DNA from 2 places in the Brucella oryzae genome. Region 1 is predicted to be linked to the other one. Evidence: riboswitches for the same ligand, from Rfam matches in the RefSeq annotation. Region 1 holds a riboswitch; the other holds the start of a gene.

Region 1 (9,128 bases):
GCACCGATGCCGCAGCAAGCGAAGGTATCGACGGCGCTGTGGCGCGCGCCAAGCTCTATTTGGAAGCGGGTGCGGATGCCATCTTCCCGGAAGCGCTGACCAATGCCGATATGTTTCGCGAGTTTGCCCGCCGAATGCCCGGGGTGCCTCTTCTGGCAAATATGACCGAATTCGGAAGAACGCCATTCTTTACGGCATCCGAATTCGAAGAAATGGGATATCGGATGATCATCTGGCCCGTTTCCTCGCTGCGAATCGCCAACAAAGCGCAAGAACGGCTCTACGATACGCTCAAGGTGGAAGGATCGACAAAGTCTGTCCTCGGAGACATGCAAACACGTGCAGAGCTTTATGACACAATCGGTCTTGCAGATTACGAGGCCCTCGACGCCTCCATCGTGAAAACCATTGTGCCGGAACCTGCTTCTGTCTGACAGCACTTGACGGCTTCCCGCAAAAATATACGGGAAGCCGCGAGGGCGTCGACCAGCTCCATAAATTCGCGAACCTGTAGAACGATATTCCCGGTGCTTAGGAGGTCGGTTTACCAAGATCCCCGCCTGCGCAGCCAGCTTAACGCATTTTCGAGGCTACCGAACGGAAATATATGCAACTGCGATATAGTCGGTCGAGCAAGAGTTGCCAGTTCTTTCTCGATCGGCAAAACAAAGGTTTCTGGCGAGTAGCCGGTCGCGAGCGACATGATATTGCCCGCGCTTCTTGTCAGCATCGACAGGGGGTTTCCAACGCCGCAAAGTGTTGCATACCTGATCAGCGTGGCAAACTTAGCCGGGCCTGCCACACCAATATGGACAGGAAGATCGACACCGACTTTTGCTAGGCTTGCCGCCCAAGCTAAGGCACGGGCGGGATCGAAGCAGAATTGCGTCACGATACGCAGACGCGCGCCGGTTCGCTCAGCAAATGCCTGCTTTTGCCTGAGAGCTTCGATCGCCGATACCTCTGTGAAATCCGGACTTCCCTCCGGATGTCCGCAGATAGAAACATCCTTAATGCCAAACCGGTCTATGATTCCGGTTTCAAAAATATCCATTGTGCTTTTATACGGACCTAAAGGCGTGGCGAGACTACCGCCAACCACAAGAACATTGTTCACCCCAGCCAGTTCTGTAAGTTCCTTTATGCGCCTCTCCAAAGCTTCGCGACTTTTGATCCGCCGTGCTGCAACATGAGGCACCGGAATGCAGCCTACCTCTCGTAGGCGCTGCGCGGCGACCAGCATTTCGGCATTCGTTCTTGGCGCTCCAACGTCGGCCAGATAAACAAGCGTGCCTGAGGGCAGCAACGCTCTGAGCTGATCGCTTGTCGGTATTTGCCTGGGCAGAATTTCAATTGAAGCAGGCAGAGGACAAACAGGATGGGACTTTGCGGGATGCATTCAGAAACTCTGGGATTAAGGGAGCCCTCGTATCAGCTGGCTAGCCATTGAGATAGCGACGCATGCAATAGAGCAGTGTTGCCTGTTCCTCGTGTTCACGAATATCGATCACGCGCCCGAAGAAGATGCGATGCGTTGCCTCATCAACCGCATTGGTCAGTTCGCACTCAAAGCTGACAGACGCGTTTTCCAAGACCGGAGTACCCGTCAGACCTTCCCGCCAATTCCCTATCGCAAAACGGTCTTTCGTTGGAAGTCTTCCGCCAAAGTGGTCTGAGATGTCCTCCTGCCCTGGCATAAGCGTGTTGACGCAGAGGTGGCGGGCACGTTCAAAGGCTTGAAAGCAAGAGCTTCCGCGATTGAGACAGACGAGAAGTGTTGCTGGTGTATCGCTAACGCTACAGACTGCTGAAGCTGTAAAGCCGTATCTCTTGCCTTCATATATCGTTGTAACAACGCTGACGGCGGAGCCGAGGCGCGACATGCCATTACGAAACGCAGTTTTATCTACATTTTCGAAGCGGTGGTTCATAACGTTCATGTCGGCCTCATGTCATTCAGCAAGGATTATGCCGAAAGCTCTCTTCTGATGATTTCAGCACCTGCACCCAATGCACTTAATTTGCCGCGTGCTACTTGTCGCGGCAGCGGAGCCATCCCGCAATTGGTGCAGGGATAAAGCTTGTCAGCATCAACAAACTGAAGTGCTTTTCGCAGAGTGTTGGCAACTTCCTCGGGAGTCTCAACGGTTTGGGTCGCAACATCAATAGCCCCGACCATCACCTTCTTGCCTCGGAGAAGTTCAATCAAATCTATCGGAACATGTGAGTTTTGACATTCCAGCGAGATCAGGTCGATGTTGGACTTTTGCAGCTTGGGGAAAGATTCCTCATACTGTCGCCACTCAGAACCAAGTGTCTTTTTCCAATCAGTGTTGGCCTTAATTCCGTATCCATAGCAAATATGAACGGCCGTTTCGCATTTGAGACCTTCGATTGCCTTCTCAAGGGTAGGAACACCCCAATCATTGACATCGTCAAAGAACACATTGAACGCAGGCTCATCGAACTGGATGATATCGACGCCAGCAGCCTCCAGTTCTTTAGCTTCTTCATTGAGTATCTTCGCGAACTCCCACGCCAACTTCTCGCGGCTTTTATAGTGAACATCATAAAGAGTATCGATCATGGTCATTGGACCCGGAAGAGCCCACTTGATCGGCTGAGCAGTTTGTTTACGTAAAAACCTGGCGTCTTCAACAAAAACCGGCTTCGGCCGAGACACAGCGCCAACGACTGTCGGCACACTGGCATCATAACGATTGCGGATTCTGACCGTTTCACGCTTTTCAAAGTCAACACCATCAAGGTGCTCGATAAATGTCGTGACAAAATGCTGACGCGTCTGTTCGCCGTCACTAACGATATCAATGCCCGCCTGCTGCTGATCATATAGTGCCAAACGCAAGGCATCCCGTTTGCCCTCGATCAATTTATCATCTTGCAGCTTCCATGGGGACCAAAGCTTCTCAGGTTCTGCAAGCCAGGAAGGCTTTGGCAAACTGCCAGCGGTCGACGTAGGCAATAGTCTTTTCATGATAGGTAACCTTATCTTTTGGCTCATCAAAGGGTGTAATTGGCAGACCATTGCTCCAGGACGGTCTTATACGGCGTCATGAATTGTTCCTGAGCGAATCGTCCCTGCTCAACGGCCAGTCGGCTTCGCTCTTCGCGATCATAGACAATGCGTGTCAGTGAATAGTCTTCGTGTTTCAGGCTTGGCTGAAAGCAAGCCCCAGCTACCGAATTGGCATTGTAAATCTCGGGCCGATAGATCTTCTGAAAAGTTTCCATCGTGCTGATTGTGCCAATAAGCTCAAGATTGGTATAGTCATCAAGGAGGTTGCCAACAAAATAGAAAGCGAAAGGCGCAACACTGTTTGGCGGCATGAAGAAGCGTACCTGCAATCCCATTTTTTGAAAATATTGATCAGTCAAAGATAATTCGTTTTGCTGATATTCTGCGCCCAGCACCGGATGGTAATTACCAGTCCGGTGATAGGTCTTACTGCTTGAAGCGCTTAAGCAGATAACTGGTGGTTTCCGAAAATGCTCATTGTATGCATTTGAGTTAAGGAAACATTTGAATAGTTTCCCATGCAGATCGCCGAAGTTCTCTGGAACGCTGAACGTGGAGCGTTCCTTGTTATAGTCGGGCAGAACGACGCTAAAGTCGTAATCTCGAACATAAGAAGAGAAGTTGTTCCCAACAATGCCTTCGATGCGTTCATTTGTCTTCCGATCGACGATATTCGTTTTCAGAATTTCAATCAGTGGGAAAGCATCCCTATTGCCTTCCGCATCGATATTGATTTCGACCGAAATGATTTCAAGTTCCACAGAATAACGATCGCCTTCGGATTATCCCAATGCGCCAAAGCGTTGAACCGATTGTCGACCATCCTCAGAGCATTACGGAGGTTCTCTTGGCGATTCTCCCCTCGGGCCAAATTAGCAAAGTTGGTCGTGATACGCGTGGTGTCTGAGGGGTGATAGTTTTCGTCAAAACGAAGGGACTTGAGGCGAAACGTAATGTCGTTATGCCCCGTGATTTCCTGGTAATCGACAAGTGACCCGCCTTTTGCGGCGACTGGAGTTGCGGTTTGAGACATGACTCACCCCAAAAAGTTGGGGGCATGGGTCAGCGAACGCATAGCAATAAAGACCGCTACGCGGCCTTCGCTACGGCACACCGGGACACCCCGCCCGTGGACGTTATTTTGCAAAGGCAGGTCTCCTGGCTCGCGGGTCATAGCTTTCGTCCGTCTTCCCGGGTTAAACCCCAGTGACATTCTGGACATCCGCTCACCGCTTACAGTTGCGGGGGCAGCGCCGGCTTTCCCGAATGAGACGGGGCACCGACTTCCCTCTTAGCCCCGGCATGTCAAAAGCGACAACCGGAGAACCTAAGCATCGTTACTCTTCATGCATCGGGCACATAATGTCAAGAGCACATAAAGAAATGTTTATATCTTTAAGTTATAGACGAAGAAATTGAATTCTTCGCGCCTGCATTTCCCACCCGCCCACCTTACATGCATTATCGGCATTAGGTCGCGCAGGTAGGTAAACTCAGCCAGACAGCATGGCCTAACGATTGAAATTGACAGTCGCTGGCGCTTGTGCTGTTTCTCATAATGATCTAGGTGCCGGAGGAAACTCCAGGTAAAAGGGAATCCGGTCAGGGCCATGTCCAAATCCGGAGCTGCTCCCGCAACTGTAGACGGCGAGCCAACCCGATATGCCACTGGCGCACAGTACGCCGGGAAGAGCGAAGAACCGCAAGTCAGGAAACCTGCCCGGATCGTTCACCTGTTCTGACTGCGGGCAGCGTGTCAGGAGCGGCCTTTCCGTAAGGGTGATACCGTCGCTTCGTACATTGATTGATACGGAGCGTTTGTTCGTTTATCCGGCCGCTATGCCTGCGGCCGGCTTTAAGGTGTGTCGCGATGATGGAAGTTCAAAGCCCCGAATTGACCCTGCCCGGCGACGAGAAGAGAGTGCTCCTGCACTCCTGTTGCGCCCCCTGCTCCGGCGAAGTGATGGAAGCAATGCTGGCCTCCGGCATCGACTATACGATTTTCTTCTACAATCCCAATATCCACCCCGAGCGGGAATATCTACTGCGCAAGGACGAGAATATCCGCTTTGCCGAAAAACACGGCGTTGCGTTCATTGATGCCGATTATGACAAGGACAACTGGTTCGCCCGAGCAAAGGGAATGGAATGGGAACCGGAACGCGGCATTCGTTGTACCATGTGTTTTGACATGCGCTTCGAACGGACCGCCCTTTATGCCCATGAGAACGGTTTTCCGATGATGACTTCGTCGCTCGGCATCTCGCGCTGGAAAAACATGGCGCAGATCAACGATTGCGGCAAACGCGCCGCGGCACCCTACGAGGGCCTGTCCTATTGGGACTATAACTGGCGTAAAGGCGGCGGCTCTGCCCGGATGATCGAGATTTCCAAGCGCGAGGAATTCTACCAGCAAGAATATTGCGACTGCGTTTATTCCTTGCGTGACACGAATATCCACCGCCGCAGTCAGGGACGCGGTCCCATCCAACTCGGCAAACTCTATTACGGCAATAACGAGTCTTCAGCTTAAAGGCCGAAGATTGCCTGTATCGCTTCTTCAACAAAAAGACCAAATGTGTCAGCTATGCCAGAACGTCATGTTCTCCGGCGGCATCCCCGCCGATAGCGTCGAGGGCATTTTCGATCTTTTGGCCAGCACGGTGGGCGAGCGGGTCGCCTTCTGGCCGGACGGCGAGATCAATCCCGAGCGGCGCGGCTGGATCGGCGCTATCAACAACATGGTGCTTGCGGCCTGCTGAAAACGCTGGCCGAAGGCGCGGACCATAAGGCTACGGCCTGACCTGCGACGATCTGTTTCCTTTTGGAGCCGCCTTGGCTCCGAAAGGAAATGACAACACCGCAATCTGGAACCTGTTCAAAATCTGGTCCAACGCACGAATGGAAGCTCAAGCACCCACCACAACGTTCAGAACCGGGATTACCATGCTCTGCCGCGCGGAAGAGCGAAATCATCTTGAGTCAGTGCGAACCGCATAGCATGGGCGAATTTCGGCGAGGTCATGTTCAGCACGATGTTGTTGACCCCGTGATGACAGTTGGTTCTCCAAGGTTGTTTGCGCGCGAACCGTGGTCGGACTATGCAGTCATATGTCAGGCATTTCAGCGCGGCAATCAACAGCTAAGCAGACCTTGCGAGCTGTTGAGGCCGCACAACAGCGCCGAGGCCAAAATGCGACCGTAGCGTGCTCCCTTCGTATTCTTTACGGAACAGACCGCGCTTCTGAAGGACTGGAACGACTTCCTCCGCGAACAATGCAAGCTGGCTGTTGAAGATGGGGGCATCACGTTGAAACCATCAGCGGCTCCGGTTTTGAACCAGTCTTCGATGGTGTCAGCGACCTGTTTTGGCGTTCCTGTTGCAACGAAGTGTCGCCGCGCACCAGCCAATTTCCGAAGCAACTGCCTAAGTGCAGGCTTTCTCTGAGCGTCATGTCGATGTAGCCGATCACGCGGCTTTTCGAGGCCTCCACCTCATTGAGATCAGGAAAATCGTTCGTTGTCAGCGGCCGATCAAGCGGGACGCCACTAAGATCATGGCCGGCAAACCTCGCCGAAAGACGTGTCAGGCCAACCACCGTGCTGGTTAAAGCCTCGAGCTCTTCCCAGACCAATTCTGTTTCTCTCGTTGTGGATCCAATCGCTGCGCTGATACCTGGCAGGATGACGATGTCATCCGGGCTTCGTCCATAGCCAACGGCACGGCCCATCATTCGCCCTTGCGCACCTCCAGCAGAGGACGCCCAATTGGTCGGATCGAACAGCAGCACTCAGCCATGGTTTGCCCCGCATGTGAAGAACCTCAAGGCAGAAACGCGAAACATGAAAAGGATTTTTGAACGCGATTATTATCTGAACAATATCAAGCGCCGTGCGACCCTCCGGGCGCACGGCGCTTTTAAGATTTCTTGCCTATAAGCATAAATTGCTTTGATCTGAACTCAAGCGCTTCCTAGTTCCAGCGGACCATGATCGTCGCAATGGTCACCATGCTGATGATGCAAACGCCCATTCACCAAATAATCGATGTGATCACCATGAGGAACTGCCTCATGGCCGCAATTTGGCCCGTGAACATGGTCGTGGTCATGACCGACGGAATCTGTCAATGGCTTACATCCATCTGGATTTGTGGCGCTGATTTCGATGACATGTTCGTCGACATGATCACCATGGGGATGATGCAGATGACCATCGTGAAGATAGTCGATATGATTATTATGCTTCACCGCAATGTGACCACAGTTCGGGCCATGCTGATGGTCATGATTTGCATGATGAGGCAGATTACAATTGGTCATTATATCACCCTTCTCTTCGTTCAGTGATTTTCGCATGCATGGTCAATGGCATTGTTGACCATGGCGAGGACATGATGATCGACAATAGAGTAAATGGCGTTCTGACCTTCCTTTCGCCGCTGAACCAACCGTGCGGCAAGAAGAACCTTTAGCCGGGCCGAAACGGTGCCGATCTTTTCATCTTCGATCTCGGACAACTCGCTGACACTGCACTCTTTTTCAGAGAGGGTTATCAGGGTTTTAAGCCTTAGCGGGTCTGACAACGCCTTGAACATTGACGCTGCAGCTTCCAGTTCCTTGTTTGTAACCATATGTCAGAATCCAATATTCTATCTAACTATAGAATAATAGATATTCGGCGGAATTATGTCAAACGTTAAAAAAGCGGCCGTCATTTCTGGATAGCCGATGACATTTTTAAAGGTCGAAGCCGGCGCGTTTTATTTCGCGAAGCGGAATAAAATCTTTTCCTCGGCATTATAGGTCAAGGCGTCCATGATTCCGGGATGGAACTTTCTATCGCCAGGCGGTGGTGCGAAATCGGTAAAGCCAAATCGGCGCAACGTTACCTTGAAACCGCAATCCGCAAAGGCATTGATGTAATCATCAGGAGAGTAACTTGGAACACGTGTATTGCTGCGCGTCGCGATAACATCCCTGCGCCGGTTCCAGAGCGGGCTTTCGGTGTGGCAGCCGGTGACTGCATAATAAACGCCATTTTCCCGCAGTGCCGCTTTCATCTGGCGTGCATGCTCCGAAAGATCCTGCAAGAGATAGATAACCTCATAGCTGAACGCCAGATCGAACGCTGCGTCGAGCTGAGTTGGATCACTGCCCACGAAATAGCTGACGGGATAATCTCCCGCCAGATTGTTTGCATCGCTGATCGACGCTGAAGCAATGTCTATACCGACCCCCCGCGTAAACGGACGCATCTTGTGCAACAGGCGTAAAAAGCCGCCACGGTTACAGCCAAAATCGAGAAGGGTAGAGCCGGACAAGTCCTGCTCGGGAACGGCATTGATGAAATGGCGCCAATAAGGTGTATGGATATCTTCCATTGCTGCCTCATTGCTGGCACTCAGATGCCATGTCGAATAGGTCTGTTCCATCACAATACCATTTTCTTTTTTCGGCCTCGCCATTACGAGCCATCTGGCTGTCTTTGGTTAGCAAAATTGCCAACGCAATACGAGCGGTCCAATATAGCGCGGTGCAACCTTGGGTCATACCGCTCTGTCATCCACATCACCGCTTACCATAACCGTATCAAGTGGCATTGGAAGGCCTTGGCATCAAGCGGCAACACTGATTGTTTCCCCGCCGGGCTGGCGGTTACAGGCACACAGTTCATCTGTCTGCAGGGCGTCAAGAACCCGCAGCGTATCCGTTGGATTGCGTCCGACGTTCAGATTGGTCGCATAGACGTGCTGAATGATATGTTCCGGATCGACGATAAGGGTATATCGGTATGCGACACCTTCCGGTGCGCGTACACCCAGTCCATCGACAAGACTGCCATTGCTATCGGCAAAAGACCAGATTGGCAGGCGATGGAGATCTGAATGATCGCGCCGCCAGGCCAGCTTGCAAAATTCATTATCCGTCGAACCACCCAGAATGACGGCATCCCGATCAGCGAATTCATCCGCCAGCCTTGCGAATGCGGCAATCTCGGTCGGGCAAACAAAGGTGAAATCTTTCGGATAGAAAAAGATGACTTTCCATTTTCCTGGAAAACTATCGCGTGTCAGCGTTTCAAATGCGCT
Region 2 (9,128 bases), on a different contig from region 1:
AAGGCGAAAAGATAATCGACAGTGGCCGCAATTTCTGCCGCGCCCTTATAGCCGTGGCGCATGACGCCTGCGATCCACTTCGGATTGGCTGCACGACCGCGTACGACGCGTGAAAGCTCTTCCTCCAGTGCCCGGATCACCGGCTTATCCGGTCGGGAATGGTCGTTGTGATAGACCGCAGGCATTGCGCCGCTCAAGCTTTCGACGGTAACAGCCATCCCACCTTCGAACTGATAGTAATCATCGCTATCGAGAAGGTCGTGCTCGCGATTATCCTGATTTTGCACGACCGCCTGAACCGAACGAAGCCTTTCCTCAAGAAGGCCGCGCTCTGCTTGCCCTTCCTCGCCCGCACCATAAGCGTAACCGCCCCAGACAAGCCAGGCGTCCGCCAGATCGTTGCGTCCGGCCCAGCCGTTCTCGTCGATCAAGGCCTGCAAGCCTGCTCCATAAGCGCCGGGCTTAGACCCGAAGACACGATAACCCGCACGGCGCTCCGCTGTCTTTTCGTCTGCCCCGTCTGCAACGAGGCGCGCCTGCTCAATCCGCATGCGTGCTGCGACCGGATTATCTTCCGCATCCTCATCAAGGGCTCCCACTGCGCGCGCAGCCTTATCGAATAGTGCAATCTGTTCTGGAAACGCATCGCGGAAAAATCCAGAAATGCGCAATGTCACATCGACGCGTGGACGGCCAAGCTTTGCAATCGGAACAATTTCGTATCCGGTTACCCGGCGTGACGCCATATCCCATACCGGCTTGACACCGATCAGCGCCAAGGCCTGCGCAATGTCATCGCCGCCCGTGCGCATATTCGATGTGCCCCACGCGGTCAGGCCGAACGATGTCGGCCATTCACCATGATCCTGCGTGTAGCGGGTAATCAGGAGCTCCGCCGATTTGCGTCCGAGTTCCCATGCCGCCGGTGTCGGCACGGCGCGGCTGTCAGTCGAAAAGAAATTGCGTCCCGTCGGCAGAACATCCGGTCGCCCGCGTGTCGGCGCGCCCGATGGCCCCGGCGGCACGAAGCGGCCTGAAAGGGCCGTCAGAAAACCTTCAATTTCCGAAGGCCCGCACGAAACGACCATGGGTCGCAATTGCTCTTCGATAGATTGCAGCACAGCCCGCGTCTGTGTCCAGCCTTCCGGGCATGGCACTTCGCCCGCCACCAGTTGCGCGGCAAGAATTTCGATGCGTTCAACCGTATCGCCCGCGATGCGCCATGTTGCGGGACTGGCGGCAAGCAGCATTTCCGGCTTCGTGCCTGCCCATGGCGCCGCCATCGTGCAGTCCAGCGGGTCGAAACTTTCACCAAGCCCCGCATCGGCGGCAATGGCGCGTTGCAGGCTCTGGTCGCCCAACGCGCCGCCAAGCGAAACCGGAATGCCGCGCGGCACACGCGCCAGCGCCACCAGAAGGTCGGTCAGTAACCTGCCTTCAGGCGCGAGCCCGAAAATATGCAACCCGTCGCGTATCTGCATTTCCTTGAGATCACAAAGATAGGCGTCGAGCTTTTGCAGCGCCATATCTTCATCGTCATGGTCGTGAATACCCGCATCGCGATCAAGCCCGATATCGCGCACGAGATCGAGTATCTGCCCTTTCAGCCTCAGCAGGCGGCGCGGATCGACGCCGGAGGCCTCGTAATATTCGTCCACCAGCGCTTCAAGGTCTTTCAGCGGCCCATAACTTTCAGCACGCGTGAGCGGCGGCGTCAGATGGTCGATGATGACCGCGCTGGCGCGACGCTTGGCTTGCGTGCCTTCGCCCGGATCATTCACGATGAACGGATAGATATGCGGCATGGGACCGAGTACGACCTCGGGATAGCAGTTTTCGGACAGCGCTAGCGCCTTCCCCGGCAACCACTCCAGATTTCCATGCTTGCCCATATGCACAATGGCATTGATACCTGCGACCTCACGCAGAAAAGCGTAGAAAGCAATATAGCCGTGCGGCGGCACCAGATCAGGCGAGTGATAAGTCTCTTTCGGATCGATGTTGTAACCGCGCGCAGGCTGAATGCCTACGAAGGTTTCACCCAACCGCATCAACGGCAATGCGAAAGCGACAAGTTCCTGCGCAAAATAAGGGTCATTTTCCGGCGCACCCCAGCGGCCTTCGATTTCCTTCTGAATCGCAATGGGAAGTCTTTCAAAGAAAGCCTTGTATTGATTCAGTGAAATCGTTTCGCGAATCTCACGTCCGTCACGCGCAGCATTGGTCGGGCCTGCCGTCAACGCACGCATCAATGCATCACCGTCCACGGGCAGGTCAGCGACGGGATAGCCGCCCTTCGCCATAGCGTGCAGTACTTCAACCGTTCCGGCTGGCGTATCGAGCCCTACCCCGTTTCCAAGCCGTCCGTCACGGTTCGGATAATTCGCGAGGATAAGCGCAACACGTCTTTCATCAGGTGATTTCCGCTTCAAACGCACCCAGTTTGCAGCAAGTTGCGCCACAAAGCCCACGCGGTTTTCATGCGGCTCGTGTGTCACGATATTCGCTTCCACTGCCGCATCGAACTGTTTTGCAGACTTGAAGGATACGGCACGCGAAAGCACACGTCCGTCCACTTCGGGCAAAGCGACATTCATCGCCAGATCGCGCGCCAACAAGCCCTGCTGTGATGTTTCCCAAACTGCCTTCGGCGTGCCGGAGAAAATCACCTGCAACACCATATTGCCGCGCTTATCGAGTACAGTCGGCTTGCGCTCCGCCCCCGGCGAAGAAATTGCAAACCCCGTGGCATTCAAAACGATATCCGGCGGACAATCCTCGAACAGACCGTCGACGACCGCGGCAGACAATCGATCCTTGAGGCTCGAAACGAATATCGGAAGCGGATTGAGGCCCTTTGCCTGCAAAGCAGCAATCAGCGCATCGACGGGCTGCGTCTGTCCGCTTTGCACCAGCGCCCGATAAAAAATAATGCCCGCGACAGGTGCGTTTGCATCGCTCCAGTGCTTGCGGATGCTGTCCAGCGACAAGACATGCTCTCCCGGCCACCACAGACCAGCCTTGAGCAGAGGTGCAGCACTTTCCGGCTTCTCGGAACCCGCAATCAGCGCAGCGCAGTAGTGAAGGAATGCGCCGGTATTCGCAGCCCCGCCCTCGATCAGATACTGCCAGAGTTCATTTCGCTCGTGCGCAGAGATCGTCGAAAACCGGTCCAGCCCGTGATCCGGCTTGTCGTCTCCCGGCAATACGGCAATCTTGATACCGTGATTGAGTGCGCAAGCATGCAGCGCTTCCAACCCGTAAGGCCAGTATGTCTCGCCACCAATGATGCGCACCACGATGAGGCTCGCATATCTGGCAGTACGCTCCACATAAGCGTCCACCGACATGGGATGGGTAAGACTCAAGAAATTGGCCAGTCGCAAGCTTGGCAAATCCGGCGCAAGTCTGTGTGCCGACGCCAAACTGGCCAGTTCGGTATCGGCAGCGGAAAGGAACAATATCTCTCCCGGCGTCTGGCCGAGATCGACGGCTTCATTGCCGTCGCTGATTGTTCCTTTCTGGGCAAGAAGAAGATGCATTGGTCAGACAGCGTCTTTCACGGCCTTGGCGATGGCTGCTTCATCGATGTCGTGCAGCCCGATCACGACCAGTCGCGTGGATCGCGCCTCATCCTTGCCCCATGGACGGTCGAAATAATGCTCGATGCGTGGGCCGACTGCCTGCACGACCAGACGCATCGGCTTGCCCGGCACATCGACAAAGCCCTTCAGGCGAAGAATATCGTGTTCCGCAATGACCGCTTTCAGCTTTTCCGTGAACAGCTTGGGATCGGCCACAGAGCCCGCTTCGAGCACGAAGCTCTCGAACTCGTCATGATCGTGCTCATGTCCATCTGCATGATGGATTTCATGGTGGGATTTGCGGTTGGTGATGTCGTCTTCAGTGCCAACGCCAAGGCCGAGCAAAACGTCAGCTCCAAGCTTGCCAAAGCTCGCAGGAACCATATTCACCCGGCGCGACGAACGCTCGGCCACATCGGCCTTAACACCGTCGAGCATTGAAGCGTCAATCAGATCGGCCTTGTTGAGGACAATCAGATCGGCTGCATGAATCTGATCCTCAAAAAGTTCCTCTAAAGGGCTTTCATGGTCAAGAGATTCGTCCGCTGCGCGCTGTGCATCCACCTTGTCGTGGTCATCGGCAAAACGACCTTCGGCAACGGCTGCCGCATCAATCACGGTTACCACACCGTCGACGGTTACCTGCGTCTTGATTTCCGGCCAGTTGAATGCGGCGACGAGTGGCTGCGGCAATGCCAGGCCGGAGGTCTCGATCACAATATGATCTGGACGATCAGCGCGATCCAGAAGCTTGGTCATGGTCGGGATGAAATCATCGGCAACGGTGCAGCAGATACAACCATTATTGAGTTCAATCACATCTTCTTCACGGCATGCTTCGATACCGCAACCTTTCAGAATACCGCCATCGACACCGAGATCACCGAACTCATTGATAATCAACGCGATGCGTTTTCCGTCAGCGTTTTCCAGCAGGTTGCGGATCATCGTCGTTTTGCCCGATCCGAGAAAACCGGTGATGACTGTTGCGGGAATTTTCTGTCCCTGCATCGATTTATCCCTTCATCTTGAGCGGCAGCCCTGCCGCCATGAAATAAACTTCATCCGCAACCGCGGCCACTGCCTGGTGCAGAAAGCCTGCATGATCGCGAAATTCCCGTGCCATGCGATTTTCCGGCACGATCCCAAGTCCAACTTCGTTCGAAACAAAAACCACAGACCCGGCAAGGTCCGGCAGCATAGCGACAAGACTTGCCGTCTCAGTTGCTATATCGCGCTCGGCCATCATCAGATTGGTCAGCCACAGGGTCAAACAATCAACCAGCACGAACCGATCCGCAGCAACATGCAATGTTAGTGCGCCAATGAGATCGAGCGGCTCCTCTACCGTCTGCCATTCTGAACCACGGCGGTCGCGGTGAATGGCTATGCGGCTTTCCATTTCCTTGTCGAAGGCGCGTCCTGTTGCCAGATAGAGCGGCTGAAGCCCCGAGGACACGACCATCTTCTCGGCATAGGATGACTTGCCCGAACGGGCTCCGCCAAGGACCAGAACCGATTTTCCCGGCGAAGCCATTTTCATCAACCCTCAATCTCGGACGACGCATAGTGCTGGATGAACCAGCCGAGCGCGAGGCCGATCACCGCCCACATAAACAGGTTGGTCGCCAGCGATGCGACCGCATATTGCGACGCAAGCAGCGCGGGAATGGGAGACGAAATATCTTCCGGATGCGGTGCACCATAGAGATGCGGAGCCATAATCAGCACTAGCCCAAGAATCTTCGCCCAGATTTCCTGGCGTAAAACGATGAGATAGAGCCCCAGACCGCTCAGCACCACGGTTGCAATCCACCATAGCTGACGTTCGGCCAGATCGGCCGCCGGCATTGCCGGCAATTCCGGTGACAATCCCAACGCGGGCAGAAAGGCGACTGCAAAAAAGCCAGCAACACCCCAATAGATGCCGTTCTGCGCCGTAATGCGACGCCCGAGAAGCAAGGCCACGCCACCGAGCAGCAAGGCAAAACCCGCGCCTGCCACGAGATTCGCAAGGATTGTATTGCCCAACCGTCCGAACGGCAGTTCGGCTCCTTCTACTTCAGCATCTGCGGCAGTGGCACCATGTTCATGCGGCGTGGCTTCCGCCTCGCCATGGCTGTGACCACCGCCAGCATCTTCATAGGTTTCGGCCTGCAGGATCAACGGTACTGTCTTCAAATACATGGCTGGAGTAATCAACAGCCCGGCCAAAAGACCGGCAGCAAGCGTCGCCAACAAATAACGGATCAACATTTCTGTCCCTCAATAGCAATTTCGCGCCGATGGCCGTCCGCCATCGAGCCTTGCTCAACTTCAATTCTCAAAAAGGTTAGGCTGCTCAGTGGCAGGGAAAACCATAAGAATGGCGCGTATCGTGTGCTGAATCGTGCAGCGTATCGGAATGGGCAAGCCCTACGCCGTAAATCAGGAACGCGCCGAGAAGCAGAGAAACGACAGCTGTGCCCAGACGGGCAGCAAGCGGCATTGCGAGTGTGCTGGAAACAGAATCTTGAGTACGTGCAGCCATGACAACCTCCGTGCAGGCAGCAGGGAAAAACCTCCCATGGGGTTCAGGCTCTATGCCTTCACGCAACAGGCAGGTCTCCTGGCTCACGGGTCGCGGGGATTGAAGCTACCTTCCCAGAAGCCTTTAATGCTTCCAGTGGTTACCGGTTGCCCGGCTTGCTTCATCCCTCTCCGCTCTACAGTCGCGGGGTCGGCTGCGATAAAGACGCCCGGATTGGGTCCGTCCGTCGCATTCCCTTTTTGGTATCGCCGGGATTCGTCCCGGCAAAGACCTGTTGCATGGTTTTGACACTAGGCTTTCGCCCCATCGGCGTCAATCGCGACCGATGATTGACTACCTCATTTCAAATTAAACAATGCATCGATATCGAGACAGGCTTCCAGCTCCTCGGACAGTTCATCCAGCGCGGCCTCGACACTGGCACGATAACTCATCTGGCTACCGCTCACACCAAGCCCCTGCAAAAATCTCCGACGGAACTCGTCAGCACTAAAAACACCATGAAGATAAGTCCCCATGATCCGCCCATCTGGAGATACCGCTCCATCATCATGCTCGCCAATACGGGCAAATGGCCTCACCATATCCTGTCCGATCGTGCGCCCGATATGAATTTCATATCCGTCCAGCGGCACATTATGGAGAATCGAGGTCGCCTGCACATTGCGGACAACTTTTTCAGGTTCCATCAACGTTTCAACATCGAGAAGCGCCAACCCATCGATATCGCGCACATGGCCCTCGATACCGGTCGGGTCGCTGATGTGGCGACCAAGCATCTGGAACCCACCGCAGATACCAAGCACATAACCGCCCCGTTTCACATGGGCAAACAATTCCAGATCCCAGCCATTGTCACGAACCGCCTGCATATCGGCTATCGTAGACTTTGTTCCCGGCAGAATGACAAGGCCCGCATCGCCGGGAATACTCGATCCAGGCGGCACCATGACTACTTCTACATCCGATTCAGTTTTTAGCGGATCAAGATCATCGAAATTGGCGATGCGCGGCAACATAGGCACCGCAACCACGAGTGACTTCTTTTTTCCGCGTACTGCACGCTCAAGAACAACCGAATCCTCGGCTGGCAGTCGCGATACTGCTTTCAGCCACGGAACCACGCCGAAAGAACGCCAGCCGGTAAACTGGGTAATGGCAGCCAGCCCGTCATCAAAAAGCGAGATATCGCCCCGGAACTTGTTGATCAGAAATCCGCGAACCATGGCGCGGTCCTGTTGGGAAAGAATAGTGTGCGTGCCGACGAGAGAAGCGATAACGCCGCCCCTGTCTATATCGCCAACGAGAACGACCGGGACATCGGCCTGCGTGGCAAATCCCATATTGGCGATATCGCCAGCCCGCAGGTTGATTTCAGCTGACGACCCCGCCCCTTCCACAAGCACAAGGTCCGCGCCTTGGCTGATCCTGGCAAAGGATTCCATGACAGCCGCCATGAGCTGCGGTTTCAACTCCTGATAATAGCGCCCACGCGCTTCGCCCCGCACCTGCCCCTGTACGACGACCTGACTACCCATGTCAGTCTGCGGCTTGAGAAGCACCGGGTTCATATGAACAGACGACGGTACACCACAAGCCAGTGCCTGCAACCACTGAGCTCTGCCGATTTCACCGCCATCGTCGCTAACCGCCGCGTTGTTAGACATGTTTTGGGGTTTGAAAGGGCGAACATTGAGACCACGGTTACGTGCGACGCGGCATAATCCGGCAACAAGAACACTTTTGCCGACGTCCGAACCCGTTCCCTGAAACATGATTGCGCGTGCCATAAACTGCTGCCTAGCTTAAACTGAACTCGCTGGCAACGGGACCGCACGCGACGAACGTCTATGCAAAAATGCGCATCAGTTTATTACAAATGTGAGCAACATTATTCCAATGGAGCGTTGGCAGCCCTCCACCGTTATGATCTAGTCCGGGGGAAGAGCTGCGGTGCTACAGGGAGGAAACCATGGATGCTGCCGACCAGAACCAGTTCGAACTGAATGAAGATCAGCTTGCCATTCAGGATATGGCGCGAGCCTTCGCCAGTGATCGCATTGCCCCATATGCATTGCAATGGGATCGTGACAAACATTTCCCGGTCGATGTACTACAAGAGACCGGTCCGCTCGGCATGGGTGGCATCTATGTACATGAAGATGTCGGTGGCTCAGCACTCAAGCGGCTGGATGCAGTGCTTATTTTTGAAGCGCTGGCGACCGCGTGCCCCGCATTTTCGGCCTTTGTCTCTATCCATAACATGGCCGCATGGATGATCGACACTTTCGGCAACAACGAACAGCGCCAACGCTTGCTGCCGAAGCTTACATCGATGGAATCGCTTGCCAGCTACTGCCTGACCGAGCCCGGATCAGGTTCGGATGCGGCTGCGCTTAGAACACGCGCTACACGCGATGGTGACTATTATATTCTCAACGGCTCCAAGCAGTTCATTTCCGGTGCAGGCGCCACAGATGTCTATGTGACTATGGTGCGTACCGGCGAGGACGGTCCCAAGGGGATTTCCACCATCGTTGTGCCAAAAGATGCACCCGGCCTCTCTTTTGGCGCAAATGAATTCAAGATGGGCTGGAATGCACAACCGACAAGAACCGTTGTTTTCGACAATTGTCGCGTTCCAGTTGAAAACCTTCTCGGTGAAGAAGGCACCGGCTTTCGCATAGCGATGGCAGGGCTTGACGGCGGCCGGCTCAATATTGCCGCCTGCTCGCTCGGCGGCGCACAATCAGCACTCGACAAGTCACTGGATTATTGCAGTCAGCGCAAGGCCTTCGGCCAGACTATTGACCGTTTTCAAGCACTGCAATTCCGCCTGGCGGACATGGAAACCGAACTCTCGGCGTCACGCCTGCTTCTTTACACTGCTGCCAGCAAGCTTGACCGCAAAACGCATGATGCGGGCAAATGGTCCGCCATGGCCAAGCGCTTCGTCACCGATACGGGTTTCAATGTGGCGAACGAAGCACTGCAGCTTTTCGGCGGCTACGGAT

What was found. Region 1 has a riboswitch for cobalamin ahead of JNC70_RS15940 (epoxyqueuosine reductase QueH). Riboswitches for the same ligand answer to the same signal wherever they lie in the genome.
Positions count from the first base shown of each region.
Region 2: it holds a riboswitch for cobalamin, as region 1 does, so the genes downstream of both, JNC70_RS08600 (CbtB domain-containing protein) here and JNC70_RS15940 (epoxyqueuosine reductase QueH) in region 1, are expected to answer to the same signal.

Region 1 covers NZ_JBHEEO010000016.1:13,100-22,227, reverse strand. The annotation lists gene prpB (methylisocitrate lyase) at 1-434, shown strand, start outside; gene JNC70_RS15960 (methylenetetrahydrofolate reductase) at 545-1,399, opposite strand; gene JNC70_RS15955 (flavin reductase) at 1,440-1,940, opposite strand; gene JNC70_RS15950 (methionine synthase) at 1,967-2,995, opposite strand; partial or broken gene JNC70_RS15945 (DUF1852 domain-containing protein) at 3,022-3,992, opposite strand; cobalamin riboswitch at 4,169-4,383, opposite strand; cobalamin riboswitch at 4,586-4,775, shown strand; gene JNC70_RS15940 (epoxyqueuosine reductase QueH) at 4,908-5,570, shown strand; gene JNC70_RS15935 (hypothetical protein) at 5,614-5,799, shown strand; gene JNC70_RS15930 (hypothetical protein) at 6,343-6,771, opposite strand; gene JNC70_RS15925 (hypothetical protein) at 7,111-7,386, shown strand; gene JNC70_RS15920 (ArsR/SmtB family transcription factor) at 7,380-7,634, opposite strand; gene JNC70_RS15915 (class I SAM-dependent methyltransferase) at 7,800-8,504, opposite strand; gene JNC70_RS15910 (peroxiredoxin) at 8,655-9,128, opposite strand, start outside.
Region 2 covers NZ_JBHEEO010000006.1:208,270-217,397, reverse strand. The annotation lists gene cobN (cobaltochelatase subunit CobN) at 1-3,542, opposite strand, end outside; gene cobW (cobalamin biosynthesis protein CobW) at 3,546-4,595, opposite strand; gene cobU (bifunctional adenosylcobinamide kinase/adenosylcobinamide-phosphate guanylyltransferase) at 4,600-5,121, opposite strand; gene JNC70_RS08605 (CbtA family protein) at 5,127-5,840, opposite strand; gene JNC70_RS08600 (CbtB domain-containing protein) at 5,926-6,114, opposite strand; cobalamin riboswitch at 6,166-6,404, opposite strand; gene JNC70_RS08595 (cobyric acid synthase) at 6,453-7,904, opposite strand; gene JNC70_RS08590 (isobutyryl-CoA dehydrogenase) at 8,087-9,128, shown strand, end outside.